DNA from 2 places in the Bacillus sp. V2I10 genome. Region 1 is predicted to be linked to the other one. Evidence: predicted binding sites of a transcription regulator. Region 1 holds the regulator's gene; the other holds the start of a gene.
The links. Region 1 encodes LexA, which represses DNA repair genes until DNA is damaged. Its sites were predicted from a motif close to CGAACATATGTTCG; they were not measured.
Positions count from the first base shown of each region.

Region 2: QFZ72_RS23840 (YhjD family protein) is a predicted target of LexA. The motif match lies at 5,542-5,555, and genes of this name have one in related genera.

Region 1 is NZ_JAUSYV010000001.1:3,060,473-3,069,046, reverse strand. Features, by position in the region: T-box leader at 123-378, shown strand; gene QFZ72_RS15500 (amino acid permease) at 433-1,791, shown strand; gene QFZ72_RS15495 (magnesium transporter CorA family protein) at 2,551-4,008, opposite strand; gene lexA (transcriptional repressor LexA) at 4,104-4,724, opposite strand; gene yneA (cell division suppressor protein YneA) at 4,885-5,196, shown strand; gene QFZ72_RS15480 (YneB family resolvase-like protein) at 5,210-5,860, shown strand; gene QFZ72_RS15475 (DUF896 domain-containing protein) at 5,925-6,155, shown strand; gene tkt (transketolase) at 6,331-8,337, shown strand; gene sirA (sporulation inhibitor of replication protein SirA) at 8,478-8,574, shown strand, end outside.
Region 2 is NZ_JAUSYV010000001.1:4,696,711-4,705,284, forward strand. Features, by position in the region: gene addB (helicase-exonuclease AddAB subunit AddB) at 1-3,114, opposite strand, end outside; gene QFZ72_RS23825 (MFS transporter) at 3,522-4,259, shown strand; gene lepB (signal peptidase I) at 4,262-4,765, opposite strand; gene QFZ72_RS23835 (TVP38/TMEM64 family protein) at 4,784-5,401, opposite strand; gene QFZ72_RS23840 (YhjD family protein) at 5,585-5,947, shown strand; gene QFZ72_RS23845 (competence protein ComK) at 5,948-6,520, opposite strand; gene QFZ72_RS23850 (MFS transporter) at 6,647-7,924, opposite strand; gene QFZ72_RS23855 (5-deoxy-glucuronate isomerase) at 8,006-8,574, opposite strand, start outside.

The sequences.
Region 1 (8,574 bases):
TAAAGGATCAAAGGACATCAGTAAGGTTTTAGAAAAATCGATATTTTCATTGACAATGAGGTTGTCAGCTTGTATAGTATAGCAATATATTATTTGTGCACATACATTACATGATAAAAATAACGAACACTATGATTAGGAGTAGTAGAAGAATGTTCATGATGAGCAGAGAGCTGCGGGGTGGTGGAACGCAGTCACATGGCACTTTGAACTCGCCTAGGAGTGGTAGAGCCGATTACGATATGTTTATTTTTGGTTCTAACGATTAATCTACGTTACAAGGTTTAGCATTTTATACTGTGCGCTAAGCTGGACTCTGTAAGAAAAGGAGTCAATAAGAGTGGTACCGCGGTTGGCCTAAAGCCCATCGTCTCTTTTAAGAGACGATGGGCTTTTTTGTATACTTACAACAAAGATTAGGAGATTAAAAGTATGAGTAACAAACAAGAGAGCTTAAAACGAACTATGACATCACGCCATATTATGATGATGGCGCTGGGAGGAGCTATAGGTGCAGGGTTATTTAAAGGAAGCAGCACAGCCATCGATATGGCAGGCCCGGCAGTAATTATTGCGTATATGGTTGGAGGAATTATATTGCTTTTAATTATGCAGGGCCTTGCTGAAATGGCAGTAAGAAACAAAGAGGCTAGAACATTTCGTGATTTAATTCAGCCGCTTTTAGGTGGTTATGCTGCGCACTTTCTTGACTGGATATATTGGAAAATGTGGGTGTTAAATATAGCAGCAGAATCAGTGGTAGCCGCTATTTTTTTGCAGTACTGGCTTCCGGACATTCCGGTTTGGATACTGGCTTTAATTGTTTCTGCCATTGTTACCCTTGTAAACTTATTTTCAGTAAAGCTATTTGCAGAAACAGAGTATTGGCTTGCCCTGTTAAAAATCAGTGCAATTGTATTATTTATCATATTTGGCTTAATCATTTTATTAGTACCGTTTCAAGACCATGCTGCAACAGGATTTTCTCATCTTACAAAGCATGGCGGATTTTTCCCTAATGGTATACATGGATTGATTATGGCTATGCTGGTGGTTATTTATTCATACGGCGGTACTGAAATGATAGGCGTTACTTTGGCAGAGGTAAAAAATCCAGAAAAGGTTATACCGAAAGCTGTAAGAGGCACATTGACACGGATTATTTCTTTTTATATTTTACCGTTTTTCGTTATTGTGAGCCTGATCCCCTGGAATCAAGTGAATGGCGTTCCGGAGAGCCCGTTTGTGACGGTGTTTAAAATGATAGGAATTCCATATGCGGATCACATTATGAACGCCATTATATTGTTAGCTATTATTTCTTCTATGAATTCCGGACTATATGCATCGTCGCGTGTACTATATACACAAGCGGTGGATGGACGTATTCCAAAACTATTCGCAAAATTGTCTAAAAGGCAGGTGCCTGTTTATTCGATACTGGCTTGTTCATCTTCGCTGTATGTAGGGGTGCTTATTTCTCTATTTGCTGGGAGCAAGACTTTTAATTATTTAATGGGTTCTCTTGGATATACAGTTTTATGTATTTGGATTATTATTGCGATGGCGCATTTGAAATCTCGCACAAATCAGACACAGCAAGTCAGCTATAATGTTCGCTTTTTTCCTTACACGACTTGGATAGCTCTATTGGCGCTGCTTGCTATATTGATTGGTGTAATTGCGACTACTTCTATTATTGTAACGACTATCACAATCTTAATTTATTTATTCATTACAGCGGCTTACTTTGGAGTCCGTTCACGTTTTGCCAGAAGACAAGCTGCATGATTTTCCTTTTATTAAAGAGAGACACTGCTTATTAAAGAAGCGGTGTCTTTTATTTATATTTTTTGCACTATGAAATAATTTTTAAGTGCATCTATAATTAACGACGTTAAATATCTTTTAAGTAGGAAACTATGAAATCTTTAGAACGAATCATTTGATTTGTGGAAACACTGTTGAGTAAAAAAAGTTGTTTATAAAATAAAAAAGCGTTTAAAAATTGCGTGCCATGAAGTACTGTTGACTGACAATAAAGATGTTTAATTACAAATAAAGTCGTTACATTTTGTTCGGGCCAGTGTGTAAATCAACAAGATGCTTGTTTTAATAGAAGGTTAGAAGTTTAAAGATGAGTAAGTTCATACAGGTAAAAAGAAGGTTTAGACATTCAAACCGTGCAATAACTATTCTATGTGTTTGAACGGTTTTTTCTAATTTCTACATATAAAGTTGCTTTAGGAACACTAGTGAGTTTAACAATGTCTTTCATACTTAATCCATTCGTGTTTCTACTATTATATAATCGTTATATCTCTCTCAAACTGCGCAAAAAGAACTTAAAACATTAATACTCCCCAGTTTTAATTTACTGACGGTATGAAATTCCAATTCATACCGTCTTTTTTTAACAAATATTTTGCTGTTCTATCCATTTAACGTAGTAGAAAAGCTAAAAAATTTATTTTCAATCGATCAATTAATACTAGAAGGTGAAGGAGGGGGCTTTTATTAAGTAATATAGAAAAAAAGCCTCGGCATTACTCAGTCGAGGTTTTCAGATTTTCCCTTATCAAAGTAGTCTTTAAGCAGTCTCATAATTGCTATCCCCGCAAGCACACTTCCCACAGCAATACCTGATAAAGCGACAACGAGCGATATATATTCAAAAACAGAATAACCGGCAAGCTTGCTCCACTCAATTTTCCCCCGCCAGTCTTCAATCACCAGATTCATTCCGTAAATACCGGAGATAACGGTATAAGTCGTTAAGATCAGCAAAAGAGAATTATGACGTTTGCTTGCAAGTTTTTCCTGATTTTGATAAAGACTGTCCATCGTGTTTATTACCTCTTTGTAAAGAGTTTCAATTTTAAAGCGATCTTTCATCATAACAGAAAGCTCTTGTCCTTCAGTCCGGCTGCTGATTTCAGAAAAAATATATTTGGCGGTAAAATTGGCGATCGATCGAATCAGTTTGTCCATTTTTTCTTGTTTTTGGTCAATATAGAGCTGTGAATAGCTGTATGAAAGCTTTAAAAGGACAATTTTATAAAATAAGTGCAGAATCAAGTTGTAATAAAGCTGGCCATACATTTCTTCAGCAATGAGTTTTTCATTTTTGGTGTCTCTGCTGATGCAAGTAAATGTATGGTCGCTGATAATATGAAAACTATCCGGGGACCATCTGTCATAAACATGATCATTTACGTATTTTTCGATATACTTTTGATTGCTTGCAGAGGTGTATGGCTGTTTTTTTTCTTTATATCCATTCATATGTCCGATTCTGAATAAATCGTTATTTGTTATTTGATCATCTGGAGCAGCCGTTAAAAAACTGGATACGAACATCCTTTCATCAATAAAATAAGGGAGGCTGCCCAGATAAGCTGATTGATCATTCTCGCTTTTTTCTATGAAGGGGACGATGAAAGGGCAAAGGTCCTGGAAGATAAAATCCTGTGTCTTGTCAAAACGCTTTTCTCCATTATAGAGAACAGTACCTTTTTCTTCTGTAATTGAGGGCTCTAGAACGCGAAAATGATCCATAAAATCCAGTGCATCACTTAAAGAGATATCTCCATTGGTATTAAAAGGGTCTGTTCGAATCGTTACCATGCCGATAGAGAAAGGACAAAGGTAGATATCAATTGAATGAACTTTCATAGAAAATGAATTGTGCACAGTCTCAAGTCTGCAAGTCAAATTTAAAGGCTTTGAATAACGGTTTATGGCTTTTTCTTTATATTTGTCAGGGAATAAGATTTGTTCTATGTAGGGCATAAAATAATGATTTAAACATTTATGCGGGATATCAATGCTCTCCCCGTAATATATATTTTGCTGATTAACATTTTCAATTGAAAAAAATTCAAACCCGTTGGCTAAGAGCTTCTCAGTTAACTCCTTAATGCCGTCATGAGCCCAAGAAAAGGGAAATATGAATTGGCAATTGGTTCGCAGAATGGTTATTTCATCATAGTTAATTTTGGGATTCATAGGTTACCTCTTCTAAGTTTTATCAACTATTATATTCCCTTTGCTGGAGCGTATAAAACCAAAAAATAAAGATCTTTGCTTAGCAGCAAAGATCTTTAATGAATATTCCGGTAAACCCCAATGACTTTCCCTAAAATCGTAACATTTCGCAGAATAATAGGATCCATAGTTGAATTTTCAGGCTGAAGGCGAATGAAGTCTTTTTCTTTAAAGAAACGTTTTACTGTTGCTTCATCATCTTCTGTCATGGCTACTACGATATCTCCATTATTTGCCGTCTTCTGCTGTTTAACGATAACCATATCCCCGTCCAGAATTCCTGCTTCTATCATACTGTCTCCCATAATTTCGAGCATGAATACTTGATCATCTGCTGCTGCAAACGTATCAGGAAGCGGAAAATATTCCTCAACATTTTCGATGGCTGTTATGGGAGATCCCGCTGTAACCTTACCGATAATCGGAACATTAATAACATTTGATCTTGGAATATGTGAAGTCTCTTCTTCTAAAATTTCAATGGCTCTGGGCTTAGTTGGATCGCGTCTGATTAGTCCCTTGCTCTCTAGTCTGGCCAGATGGCCGTGTACAGTTGAACTAGAAGCAAGGCCGACAGCTTCGCCAATTTCGCGAACAGAAGGCGGATAACCTTTTTTTTGAACTTCTAATTTGATGAAGTTTAAGATATCCTGCTGTCTTTTTGATAATTTTGTCATCTTTTGCACCTCGCGTCCTGTAATTTATGTTGATTATAGCATGTTTTTCTTGTGCATACAAACATAAGTTCGAGAAATCCGTTGACAGAAACGTTTGTTCTCATTATACTGAAAATATCAAAAGTACGAACAAACATTCTATTTCGAGGTGGGGATTATGTTGAAAGAATCATTTTCTTATTTACTCTCATTTTTTATCGTCGTTATTGTCGCTGTCTTTGCTTTGTCTTATACTGGTGAAAAAGACAGAATGGATCACTACGTAAATATAGAAGTTACTGAAGGGGACAGCATCTGGAGCATTGCTGACCAATTTAAAGATCATCACAATCTTTCTAAGACAGATTTTGTCGAGTGGGTACAGGAAAAAAACGGCATGGAGACAGCAGTCATTAAACCTGGTGAACAAGTCTTTATACCAATAGAGAAAACAGCCTATTATGAGGTCAATCAAATAGCCAGCAAGAAATAGGGAAGTGAGAACACTGAACGCCATCATCTATTGCAGAGTCAGCACAGTGAAAGAAGAACAGGAAACATCTCTTTTAAGACAGAAGGAAGAGCTTATAAATCTTTCTGAGCAGCACAGCATGAATATTGTAAAAGTGATTGAAGAGCAGGCCAGCGGCTACGATATAGAGAGAGACGGAATATTTGAACTGTTTGACTGCATCAAAAATCAGCAGGTGGATGCAATCCTGATCCAGGATGAAACAAGGCTTGGGAGGGGAAACGCCAGAATTGCAGTCATTCATTTTCTGCTTAAAGAGGGATTAACACTTTATTCCGTCACGCATAACGGCAGGCTTCTGCTCTCAGAAGCTGATTCCATGGTACTTGAAATCGTCAGCATTGTTGAAGAATATCAGAGAAAAATTCACAATCTGAAAATCAAAAGAGGCATGCAGCGTGCGGTCAAAAATGGGTTTAAGCCTCAAAATAACCTGTCTAATATTCATGGGAGCCCCGGAAAGGACAAGAAAGAGCTTCCTGTATCAGAAATTGTCCGCTTAAAACAAAACAAACTGACCTTTGCAGAAATTGCTGCTACTTTAAGAGGTTTTGGACATGATGTTTCAAAGGCAACGGTACATAGAAGATATCAGGAATATATAAAACAATCAGGAGACCAATAAGTTGTCTTTTACAGTCATTTTTAGTACGATAGCATAGTGAAATCTACAAAAAGGAGTTACCATCATGCTTTCAAAAGAAAAAATGGCTAGAATCAATGAGCTTTCAAAAAAGGCTAAATCAAGCGCTTTGTCACCTGAAGAACTAGCAGAACAGCAGAGCCTGAGACAGGAATACCTGCATGTGTTTCGCGGTTCTATGAAAAATACATTAAAAGGCGTTACGATCCTCGACCCAAACGGTACGGATGTAACACCTCAAAAACTAAAAGATGAGAAGAAGCGAAACCTTCATTAATAAGAGGAATACGTCAATTTGTGATGTATTCCTTTTCAATTTGCACATAATACATTAGAATAGTTTCTTACACATCTTAATGGACTATTACATTTCATGATTAATGGTTGTATCATAAAGTGTGTACCGCTATGATAAGAAAGTAGAATGTTATTTCTGAAAGGATGATCAAATTATGTCACATTCAATTCAAGACTTATCTATTGCTACGATTCGAACATTATCGATCGATGCAATCGAGAAAGCAAATTCAGGACATCCTGGAATGCCTATGGGGGCAGCTCCAATGGCCTACGCGCTTTGGACACAATATATGAATCATAATCCTAAAAACCCGGAATGGTTTAACCGTGACCGTTTTGTTTTATCAGCTGGTCATGGATCTATGCTGCTGTATAGTCTGCTTCATTTGTCAGGCTATGATCTATCTATGGAAGATCTTAAATCTTTCAGACAGTGGGGAAGTAAAACTCCAGGCCACCCTGAATTCCATCACACAGCTGGTGTTGATGCAACGACAGGTCCATTAGGCCAGGGAATCGGCATGGCTGTAGGAATGGCCATGGCAGAGCGCCATCTTGCACATACATACAATAAAGAATCATATCCTGTAGTAGACCATTACACATACGCTATTTGCGGAGATGGAGACTTAATGGAGGGTATCTCTTCTGAAGCAGCTTCTCTTGCAGGTCACCTGAAGCTTGGCAAATTAGTCGTATTATATGATTCAAATGATATTTCTCTTGATGGCGACTTAGATCGATCATTCTCTGAAAATGTTGAAGATCGTTTCAAATCTATCGGATGGCAGGTCATCCGTGTTGAAGACGGCAATAATTTAGAAGAGATTTCTAAAGCAATCGAAGCCGCTAAACAAGATGAAACTCATCCAACGTTAATTGAAGTGAAAACAACAATCGGCTACGGATCTCCAAATATGTCCGGAAAGTCTGACGTACATGGCAAGCCGCTTGGGATTGACGAAATTAAATTGACAAAAGAAGCTTATGCTTGGACATTTGAAGAAGACTTTTATGTTCCAGAAGAAGTTTATGCTCATTTCAAGGAATCTGCTGAACAATTCGGATCTAAGAAAGAGCAGGAATGGAATGATCTTTTCGAAAGCTATAAAAAAGAATATCCAGAGCTTGCAAAACAGCTGAACGCCGGAATCAATGGCGAATTGCTTGAAAACTGGGACGAGGCAGTACCGGTGTATGAAGAGGGAAAAGCTCTTGCATCACGTGCATCCTCAGGTGAGGTATTAAATGTACTGGCAAAAAATATTCCTTATATCTTTGGAGGATCAGCTGATTTAGCGGGTTCTAACAATACATCCATTAAAGGAGCTGCTGATTTCACAGCAGAAGATTACAGCGGCCGTAATATTTGGTTTGGTGTACGTGAATTTGCAATGGGTGCTGCATTAAATGGGATGGCTTTGCATGGCGGCCTGCGAGTATATGGAGGAACATTCTTTGTATTCTCAGATTACCTTCGTCCGGCAATCCGTTTAGCTGCACTTATGGGACTTCCTGTAACGTATGTATTTACACATGACAGCATTGCTGTTGGGGAAGATGGACCAACCCATGAGCCGATTGAACAGCTTCCATCTCTGCGTGCAATGCCTAATTTATCAGTAATCCGCCCGGCAGATGGTAATGAGACTGCTGCAGCATGGCGCATTGCATTAGAGTCAGAAACGTCACCAACTGCACTTGTACTGACAAGACAAAACTTAAAAACAATTAAAGGTACTTCTGAAACAGCTTATGATGGCGTTTCTAAGGGAGCTTACACGATTTCAGCAAGCAAAAAAGAAACAGCAGATGCCTTGTTATTAGCTACAGGTTCTGAAGTTGGCCTTGCGGTTGAAGCTCAGGATGCCCTGCTTAAAGAAGGTATAGATGTTGCTGTTGTCAGCATGCCATCATGGAACCGATTTGAAAGTCAATCAAAAGAGTACCGTGAATCCGTTCTTCCTAAGGCTGTTAAAAAACGTCTTGCGATTGAAATGGCAGCTCCACTGGGCTGGGAACGCTATACTGGAGATGAGGGCGATGTTCTTGCGATTAACCAGTTCGGCGCATCTGCACCTGGAAATAAAATTATGAAAGAGTATGGCTTTACTGTTGAAAACGTAATGGCAAGAGTAAAAGCGCTGCTTGAACAATAATCACCTCTGAGAGAGAACGATTTTGATCGTTCTCTCTTTTTCGACAAAAAAAGTGATGCATTTCTCTGTTATTTAGACAAATTTCTAATACTCTATTCTATTATAATTAACGATAACAGTTATTTCGGAGGGGTGGAAGAATGAGGCACTATTATGTCTATTTAATAGAAGAGGAATTTGCGAACCACTTTTTTGGCCGAGAAGCGAAACTGTTCCATCTTTTTCAGGAATATCTCC
Region 2 (8,574 bases), 1.6 Mb from region 1:
CTTCATTTTGAACTTCTTGAAAATCTCCTCTTCAATTTTATCCTGAGGCAGCTGAGATGCAGTCTGAATCATCGGATCATGCACGTGGAAATAAAGCACGCCTGCAGGAGTCGCTTCCACTCCAAGCCAGCTTTTAGAATGTGTAATAATCACATCTAAATACGTCAGCATTTGCAGGGCCAGTCCGTAATACACCTCTGCTAGATTCAGAGCTTTATCGCTTGATTTAAAATCAACGATTCGGAGAAGAACCCCTTTAGAGCTTTCCGCCTTATCCACGCGGTCAATCCTTCCGATCAATTCCATCGTGCATCCATTATCAAGCTGAAAACGGATAGGAGGCAGCGGACCGCCTTTGCCAAAACCGAGCTCAAGACCGGCCGGCGCAAATCCGCTTGCCTTCGCATGCTCGCTTAAAATAGACGATGCTCTCGTTATAATGCTGACAAGCTTTCTTTTTAAATAGTGATGACGGTTTGAGCTTAATAGAATTTCCCTTTGAAGCCTTGGAGCCAGCGTTTCAACTGCATCATGGGAAAGACGGGCACACTGGTCTTTCGATAAATCCTTCCAATCAAGCTTTAATTGATGCATGCGATCTGAAATCAGCTTTAATGCAGAGTGAAACATCTGACCGATATCCGGTGCCTCCAAGCGGAAATATTGCCGTTCCTTTAGCTTTAATCCGTGCGTTGCATAATGGGAAAACGCGCAGGCCTTAAACATTTCCATCCGCGAAACACTTCCTTGAATGTGCTCGCCGTACAGCTCTCTGCTGATATCTGATTGCAGCGTTTCTGCCTCGTTTCGGTAAAACAGGCTTCCCACGACTTTTGATAACGTCTCTTTTTGTTCCTGCTGGGTAAAATACGTATACGTATCCCACCAGATGGAGCTGATTGGATAGCTTCGTTTCCAGGCTTGAAGCTGGGATGTCAAATAAGATATCGTAACATCTTCATTCACAATGAAGGACAGCTGCTCCTCTTCAGGCAGCTCCTCAGGCTCATTTATAAAGATTTCCGTTTGAATGTCCGGAAATAAATCTCTTAACCTTTTTATGATCATGGAAGGCAGCAAAGCTTTTCCCTCTTCATCTGCAAGAGGATAGGAGATATACAGCTCATGGGATGCGCCAGCCAATGCTAAATAAATGATAAAACTCTCATCTAAAAGCTGCTCGCGCGCAGTTGGCGCAAGCTCAATCCCCTGATGATGGAGGGACATCCGGTCTTCCTCTGTCAGCACGCCTTTTTCCATCGGTCTAGCAGGAAGGACACCATCATTCGCACCAACAACAAATGAAATCTTTACGTTAAGCAGCCTTGATCGTTCTAAGCTTGCGATGACAACCTGATCAATTGCTGGCGGAACCAGCGCAAACTTCATTGCTTCAAGACCCGTTTCAATCATTTCAGAAAATAGCTTGCGGGAAAGGGAATGCTCATTCATCATCTCAGCAAACTCATCAAGCATTCCTGTTACAGCACTCCATACTTGTGCATGTTCTCTTGCCTCGATCAGTCTTCCCGCTTCCTCAGCCTCCACTCTCAGCTGCTCAAGCTTAAGCGGGATATCCAGCTCTTCAAGAAACAGGTACAGAGCCTCAGCCATGCCGATGCCGTTTTTAGCACCTTTCATTCTTTGCGCGAGTCCGTGCAGCGGCCGGACAACCAGATCCCTTAGCTGATTGATCATTTCTTCCATTTCATTTTCTTCATCTGTTCTGACATACTCATCGTCCAGAGAATAGTATCTGCGGTAAACAAAGCGTTCTTCCTTCGTCCATTTGCTGCCCTGAATCCCATATGAAAGCACGTAGTTTTCAAACTGATCCATTTTTTCCCGCATTTCCTGCTTGTCGGCCTCAAGAGGAAGAAGGAGTTCTGTTTTAATGCAGCGGAAAACCGCTTCATAGCGCCAGTTGCCATTCAAGATTTCCAGTGCGGATCTGATCAGTTCAATGACAGGGTGATTCAGCATTGAACGCTTTTGATCGATAAAAAATGGAATCTCATAATCTCTGAACACTTGTTCAATTAAGTCCTGATAGTCTCCGATATTCCGAATTAAAACGGCAAGATCTTTGTAGCGGTAACTTTCATTCATAACAAAACCGCGGATTTTTCTGGCTATCCCTTCTATCTCTGAGCGGCGTGACGCGGCCTGGGCAATCACCGCGTTTGTTTTCCCTTCGTACGGCTTTACTGGTCTTGACTCAAGATATCGTTCAAGATGGGCAAGAGACGGACGTTCTATAAATCTCGGCATCTCGTTTAATACGAGCACCTCATCCACATCCATCTTTGATTCTTCAGCAAGCATTGAGAGCTTATGATAGGTCATTCCCGTCATTCTGAATAAATGCAGCTCATGCGGCAGATGCTCATGAAACGGCTTGTCCGCTGTAAGTGCTATGGTTACGCTTTTCGCATGATTCATAAATGCCGTGATCACTTCATACTCCTGCGGTGTAAAGCTGTGAAATCCATCTATATAAATATCAGCACTTTGAATATAAGATGATTCGGCAATTTTCTCTGCCAAAAGCTTGAGATAATCCTCTGAATCAACATATGTTCCGCTGAGTTCAATCTCAAGCTGTTTATAAAGGAGGATAACATCATGAAGCTTATCAGCAAGCGCCTTTTCCTGACGGGTAGCATTTACTGACATCCTTTCGAGCTTCTCTTCCATATCCTGCGGCGTGAGGCAATAGCGCTTCAGTTCTGTAATCATCGACTCAATATGTTCGATAAATCCGCTTTTGCTGCTTGCTTTTGCAAAAATTTTAAACTCCTGCTTATGCTGTTCTACAAGCTTCCGGAGCATCATTTGAATCCCTGTTCCAGAAATATGATAACGGCTGATTCCTCCGGTTTCCTGCAGAATCCTCCAGGCCAGACGGCTGAAGCTGAATGTTTGAGCCCGCATCATCCCGTCTAAATCAGGCGTCTTGATCAGCTCATATTCAATGCCAAACGTCATTTGATCAGGCACCAAATAAACGATTGGGTCTCCCCCCGGCTGATCAAAAAGATCCATGCGGATTTCATTTAACAGCCGGTGTGATTTCCCGCTTCCAGATCTCCCTAAAACAAATCTTACTCCCACATTCAGGACCCCTCTCTTAGAAAAGCGCAAGCGCCTTGTTTAGCTCCGGCTTGCAGATAAGGATCCGACAGAAAAGTCCTGGTTGGACTTTTTTTGGCGGAGCCTTATCTGGCCGGGGAGTTAGGCGATCCGCTTGCCATCAATGATCAAAATTTTATCCTTTCCTATGACAAGCGCAAGCGCTTTGACCTTACTCAGGTCTTCATCCTTTTCTCTTTTCTTATCTTTAAAGAATAAAAAGGCATACCAATATGCCTTTTTATTTTTTCATCTATTTCACTCGTATTCTCTCCCTCTATTTTACTTGAAAAGACATGGGAATACCATTCCCGCACACTTGCCAAGTTTTGCAGAAACAGCAGGCGAACACCACGCTGGGCTGATGCACGTTTAGCGCAGGCAGACAGATAAGAACCCGGCTGATTTCCCTTATCAATATGGGTTTTTTGATGTCTGGCATCATCGGGCAGCTGATCAGTTCGGCCCTTGAAGCAGCTTTCAATTGGGCTGCGGTGTTTTATTTTTTTGCAGGCATGTATGCTGTTGTTACAGTTGGGATGGTATTTTTAATTGAGGAAAAAAAGAGGGGAACTGTACAAAAAAAATTCTTCTCTTCTTTAGGTTCTATTCTTCAAAACAAAAAATTGCTGTTATGTTATCTCCTTACATTCGTAATGCTTATGTCTTTTGTCGCTTACTATGAAGGGATTCACAGAGAATACGGCGGAACTGTTTCAAATGAGGCTTTGTTTTGGAGCAAAGCAGCAGGATTAACCGGGGTATTCTTCTCGCTCATCAGTGTTAAGTTGATTATAAAATACGGGAAACTGACTATTGTCAGGTATGCATTGATTGGAATGATCCTTTCATTTATCTTTACATTTTCAAGCACGAACCTTTACATGTCAGCTGGACTTTCTGTCTTATACACAGCATCGCTTTCTGTTTGTATACCTGCGGTCATTTCACTTATCGGCGAATACGGAGGCCGTGACAGTGCAACTGCCGTATCCCTCTATTCATTTCTGCTTTTAGCCGGTGCAAGCTTAGGCCCTTTAATTGCTGGCATCTTCTCTTTTCATGAAATTCTGTTTATATTCTCAGTCTTATACAGCATAGCCGTTCTTTTTACAATCAGAAAATAGGTTCACTCTTTCACTTTCCCGATCACATCATCCTGGCTGATCAATCCGAATTGGCGGCTGTCACGGCTTACGAGACGATTATCCCCCAAAACAAAAAGATAGCCTTCTGGAATTGTTTTTCTTCCGGTGATTTCTTTTAATGTAAAGTTCCCTGTTAATTTGCCGAAAGGAGTCCCTTTTTTCTGCGACTTCAAATATGGTTCTTCCATAGCTTTGCCATTGACGAACAGCTTATCGTTTTTATATTCGAGTTCATCCCCGGGCAAACCGATCACTCTTTTGATATAAGCATCTTCTCCGCCCGGTGCTTTAAACACAACGATATCAAAACGCTTGAAATCAAACAGGCGGTGATTTACCTTATTTATGGACAGCAGATGTCCGGCTGTTAAAGTGGGCTGCATGGAAACACCCTCTACCTTGTAATCAACGAAAACGAGATTTTTTATGGTAATAATGAGCAAGAAAGTGATGACAGTTGAAAAAAACCAGTATCTTTTTCTCATCTTAACTCCCCCGTAAATTTAATGATCTCTTTTCTTCTCAAGCATTTTTACATTCAGGCGCTTTTCGAGCTGCTTGCCGATGAACCACAATAAAAAAATCACAACAACGGCAATGACCGTTCTTTCAGGCTGCGTTATCATAGCCCGCAAATCGTAGCCGATGAAACTGATCAAAAAGATCATCACAAACTTTCCGGAGAGCACAGCCAAACTGAATTGCCAAATACTCACCTTGGACAGTCCTGCTACGATATTAACTGCTGCAGAGGGCGTAAACGGGAAGCAAAGCAGTAAAAACAAAGGACCAAACCCGTGCCTCTCAAGCCACCCCATCATTCTCTGCACAGTCGCGTTCCGGCTGAAAATCCTGAAGAACCTCTCCTGTCCGTATTTACGTATGATCAAAAACAAGATGATTGCCCCAAGACAGCTGCCAATCCAAGAATAAATAAAACCAAACCACAGACCAAACGAATTGGCATTGGCTACAACAAAAACCACTAACGGCAAAAACGGCAGAAATGCTTCAAGCAAAGGCAGGCCTATGCCGAGCAGCGGGCCAAACGAACGGTAATCTTTGAAAAATTCCATCATTCTTTCCATTGTAAAATAATCCAGAAACGCCTCGAGTTCCATGCGGTAAGCTCCTTATATCTTTATCTATGCTATTATTTTACACGTTTGTGTAAAGACTTTAAACATAGAGGGGTATATTGCGGTGCGAGGCATGCATAAAACAGTCTTGCATTTCATAAGCTGATAAAGTAAAATAAAATCGAACATACGTTCTTTTTATAATGTTGAAGCGAGGTTTTTTTGATGACGAGAATTCCCTCAGACCTTCGAGATGCAATTGAAATGTCCATTTACCTCCCGATGACCATTTCCATATTCAACCGGGACTTATCTATCATTGAACAAAGTCCATTCAAGCTTAAACAGCCCTATCTTAACATCGTGGAAGAATCACTCAAGCTTGCACAAAAGGATCTGACAGTCGTACGCCATGAACTGAAAAAAAACAGCATTAAAGTCAGCCAGGTACAAAGAGATGAAGCATTTACCATGTATTCATTCATCTTTAAAGGCTACGAGGAGCAGCACAATTATTTTAATCCCCGAATACGCAATAAAGTATGCGAACTGATGGAGGATTATTTATTTAAAGTCATAAAAAAGTAATTAGTGCTTGTTCAGCTCACGAATGATTTGTTCGTAGATGAGGTTTGTCTGCTTTTCCTTTGGAAACAGCAGCAGGTTCATTTTACGATGCTCTTCTTCGATACGGGCTGTAATGATCGTGCGCAGCTGTGCTGTCCGGTATAATTGATTTTCAAAAGAAGTTGAAGATACTGAAATCGTCTCACTGCTCCCATTTGTAAAGAAGATTTCTGTATTATCAAAATCAGCAGCTGCATATTGAAGAATGTGTGCATGCGAAATCCATGCGCATTGTCTTCTTGAAGAAGAAGACGTTGGAAAGAAAAACATATAATTCCCCGGATCAATGACAATCGGAGGTTTATGTGTAATCCCCATTAGATCTTTCGTGCCGGCTTTGCGGCCTTCATAACTGGAACCGAAATAAGAGCAGCTGCGGTTTACAATATCCTGAGGACTGAGCTTCACAAACAGCTCTTTCTCTACCTCAATCACTTTCGAATACAGCCTTCCTCTGTGCACCTCAGGCAAGATCGCCATCGTAAATCTGTTTGCTATGTAGTTATCTAAATACTCTTCTTGCTCATTTCCCAAAAGTTTTCACCTCTTCAATTATATAGGATTATAGAACTATTTTTAATCTAGCATATTCACCCCTTTTTTTCTACAATTTTACAATATTTTAACAAGGTGAGGAAATAAATATAGAGGGAAACAAAGTTATGTTGAAACTTGATGCTCCCTATTATGTTTTCTTGATTTCTGGTAAGCTGCGCTTTCTGCAGCAGATATCATACCTCCAATGAAAAGCAAAATGGACGACATGATAAAGACGGCCCTAAGGTCCGCTTGTCTGGCAACATAGCCTGCTGCTATCGGTCCTGCCACAATTCCGATTGAATAGATGGATTGATAGAATCCCATTGCCGTTTTGGATCCCGCTTTATGGTTTGTTTTGCTGACTTGGTCCAAGAGAACAGGAAAGATAAAACCAAGGGACAAACCTAATAAAGTGTGCAAAAAACAGTAAACAGCCCAATTGTTTGTGCCTCCCATCAGTAATAGGGATAAAGCTCCTAAAACAAAGCAAATGAACATTATTAAAAAGGGGTTAGAGAAGGATCTTTTTTTCAAAGCAAGCACAACAGGAGCAAGGACGTGCGGTAACATAAAAGCGATGACAAGCAGCATTATGGCTGCAGAGTGATCATTCAGGTCATTAAAATAGACGGATGAAAAACCAAAAATAGTTGTAAAGAGAACCGCGTGGGACAAGAGGGATAAAAGACTTAGTGACCACAATTTCCGCTCTTTCACCACATGCCTGACAATTTGGTCACCCTGTTTAGCTTCCCCTGTTTTATTGTCTGTCTCCACCGAGTCAGCACTAGACAGGGATAGGACAAGGATGAGTCCGATTAAAGCAAAAATCCCACCGATCCAGAATAAGCTTGTAAAGCCTAGAACATCAGCAATCCAGCCGCTGATTGCCATGCTGATCAATTGAGAAGCTACAGTCATTGATTGTAAAATGCCCATTGCTTTTAGTGATCGGCTTTCATCAAAAGAAGAACTATACCAAATGGTCAGGACTACCCACATGGCAGCTGTAACACCCGCAAGAAACCGTCCGAAAAAGATTGGCATAAAGTCGTTCGTCAAGGCTAGCAGGATTGCGCTAATGAATGAAACTGCAAACCCGAAGGCCACCAATAACTTACTGCTGATTTTATATTTATCCGCCGCGATGCCTAATGGGAATCTGATGATTATTTGCATGATCCCATAGCTGCCCATGATTATTCCTGAGGCATAATATCCCATATCTAATACATCCAAATAAATACTGAATGTTGGGATATAAATATACATCGAAAACCAAAAGCAAAAAACAATACTGAGAAAAACGATATGGAAATTCTGAGGCTGCCGCATTTTATCCTTGATCACCCTAAAACACCTTCCTTCTTCCCCTATTCCATCCCTTGGAAATTCCATGTGCTAAAGCTGATATATCTGTTTAATGTTAAAAGTCAGAAAAACCTGCACGCTTTTCGAATGCATGCAGGCGAGGAGTATTTATTTTTCCGGCCAGATTTTTGCATCGGGCGCAAGCAGCCATTTATGTTCCTCTTCCATGATTCGTTCTGTCCATGGACTGTTTTCCAGATGGCGAATCATCCAGCAGAAATACATAGCATATCCCGGTGCAGTCGCTTGAGGGTGATCAAGGTCACCTGGAATCGTAATAAAACTGTTGTGCTCAACGCGGTATGCTTCCGGTCCGACCATTGCACATCCAAAGCCTTGAGGTTTATCAAAACGGTAATAGTACACTTCTGGCTGAGCATGATGGTGAGGCGGATAGCTAGACCATCGGCCTGGATAGGAAATGACTTCTCCTATAACAAGATTCGAATAAGGAGCACTATTATAATCAAAAATAGTCCGGATGACACGTTCTGCTGTTCCGTTCCAGACGCCTTCTCCGGCGATCGCGCTCTTGCAATCCTTCGGCGTGTATAATTTCGCTTCAAATATACGATCATTGTCTGTTTTTTGGACTAGCACTTCGCTTGCTGAAAGCGCCGTAATCGTTACATCTACACCTTTAGGAACATGAAGACACCAAGGATCTTCTTCAAAAA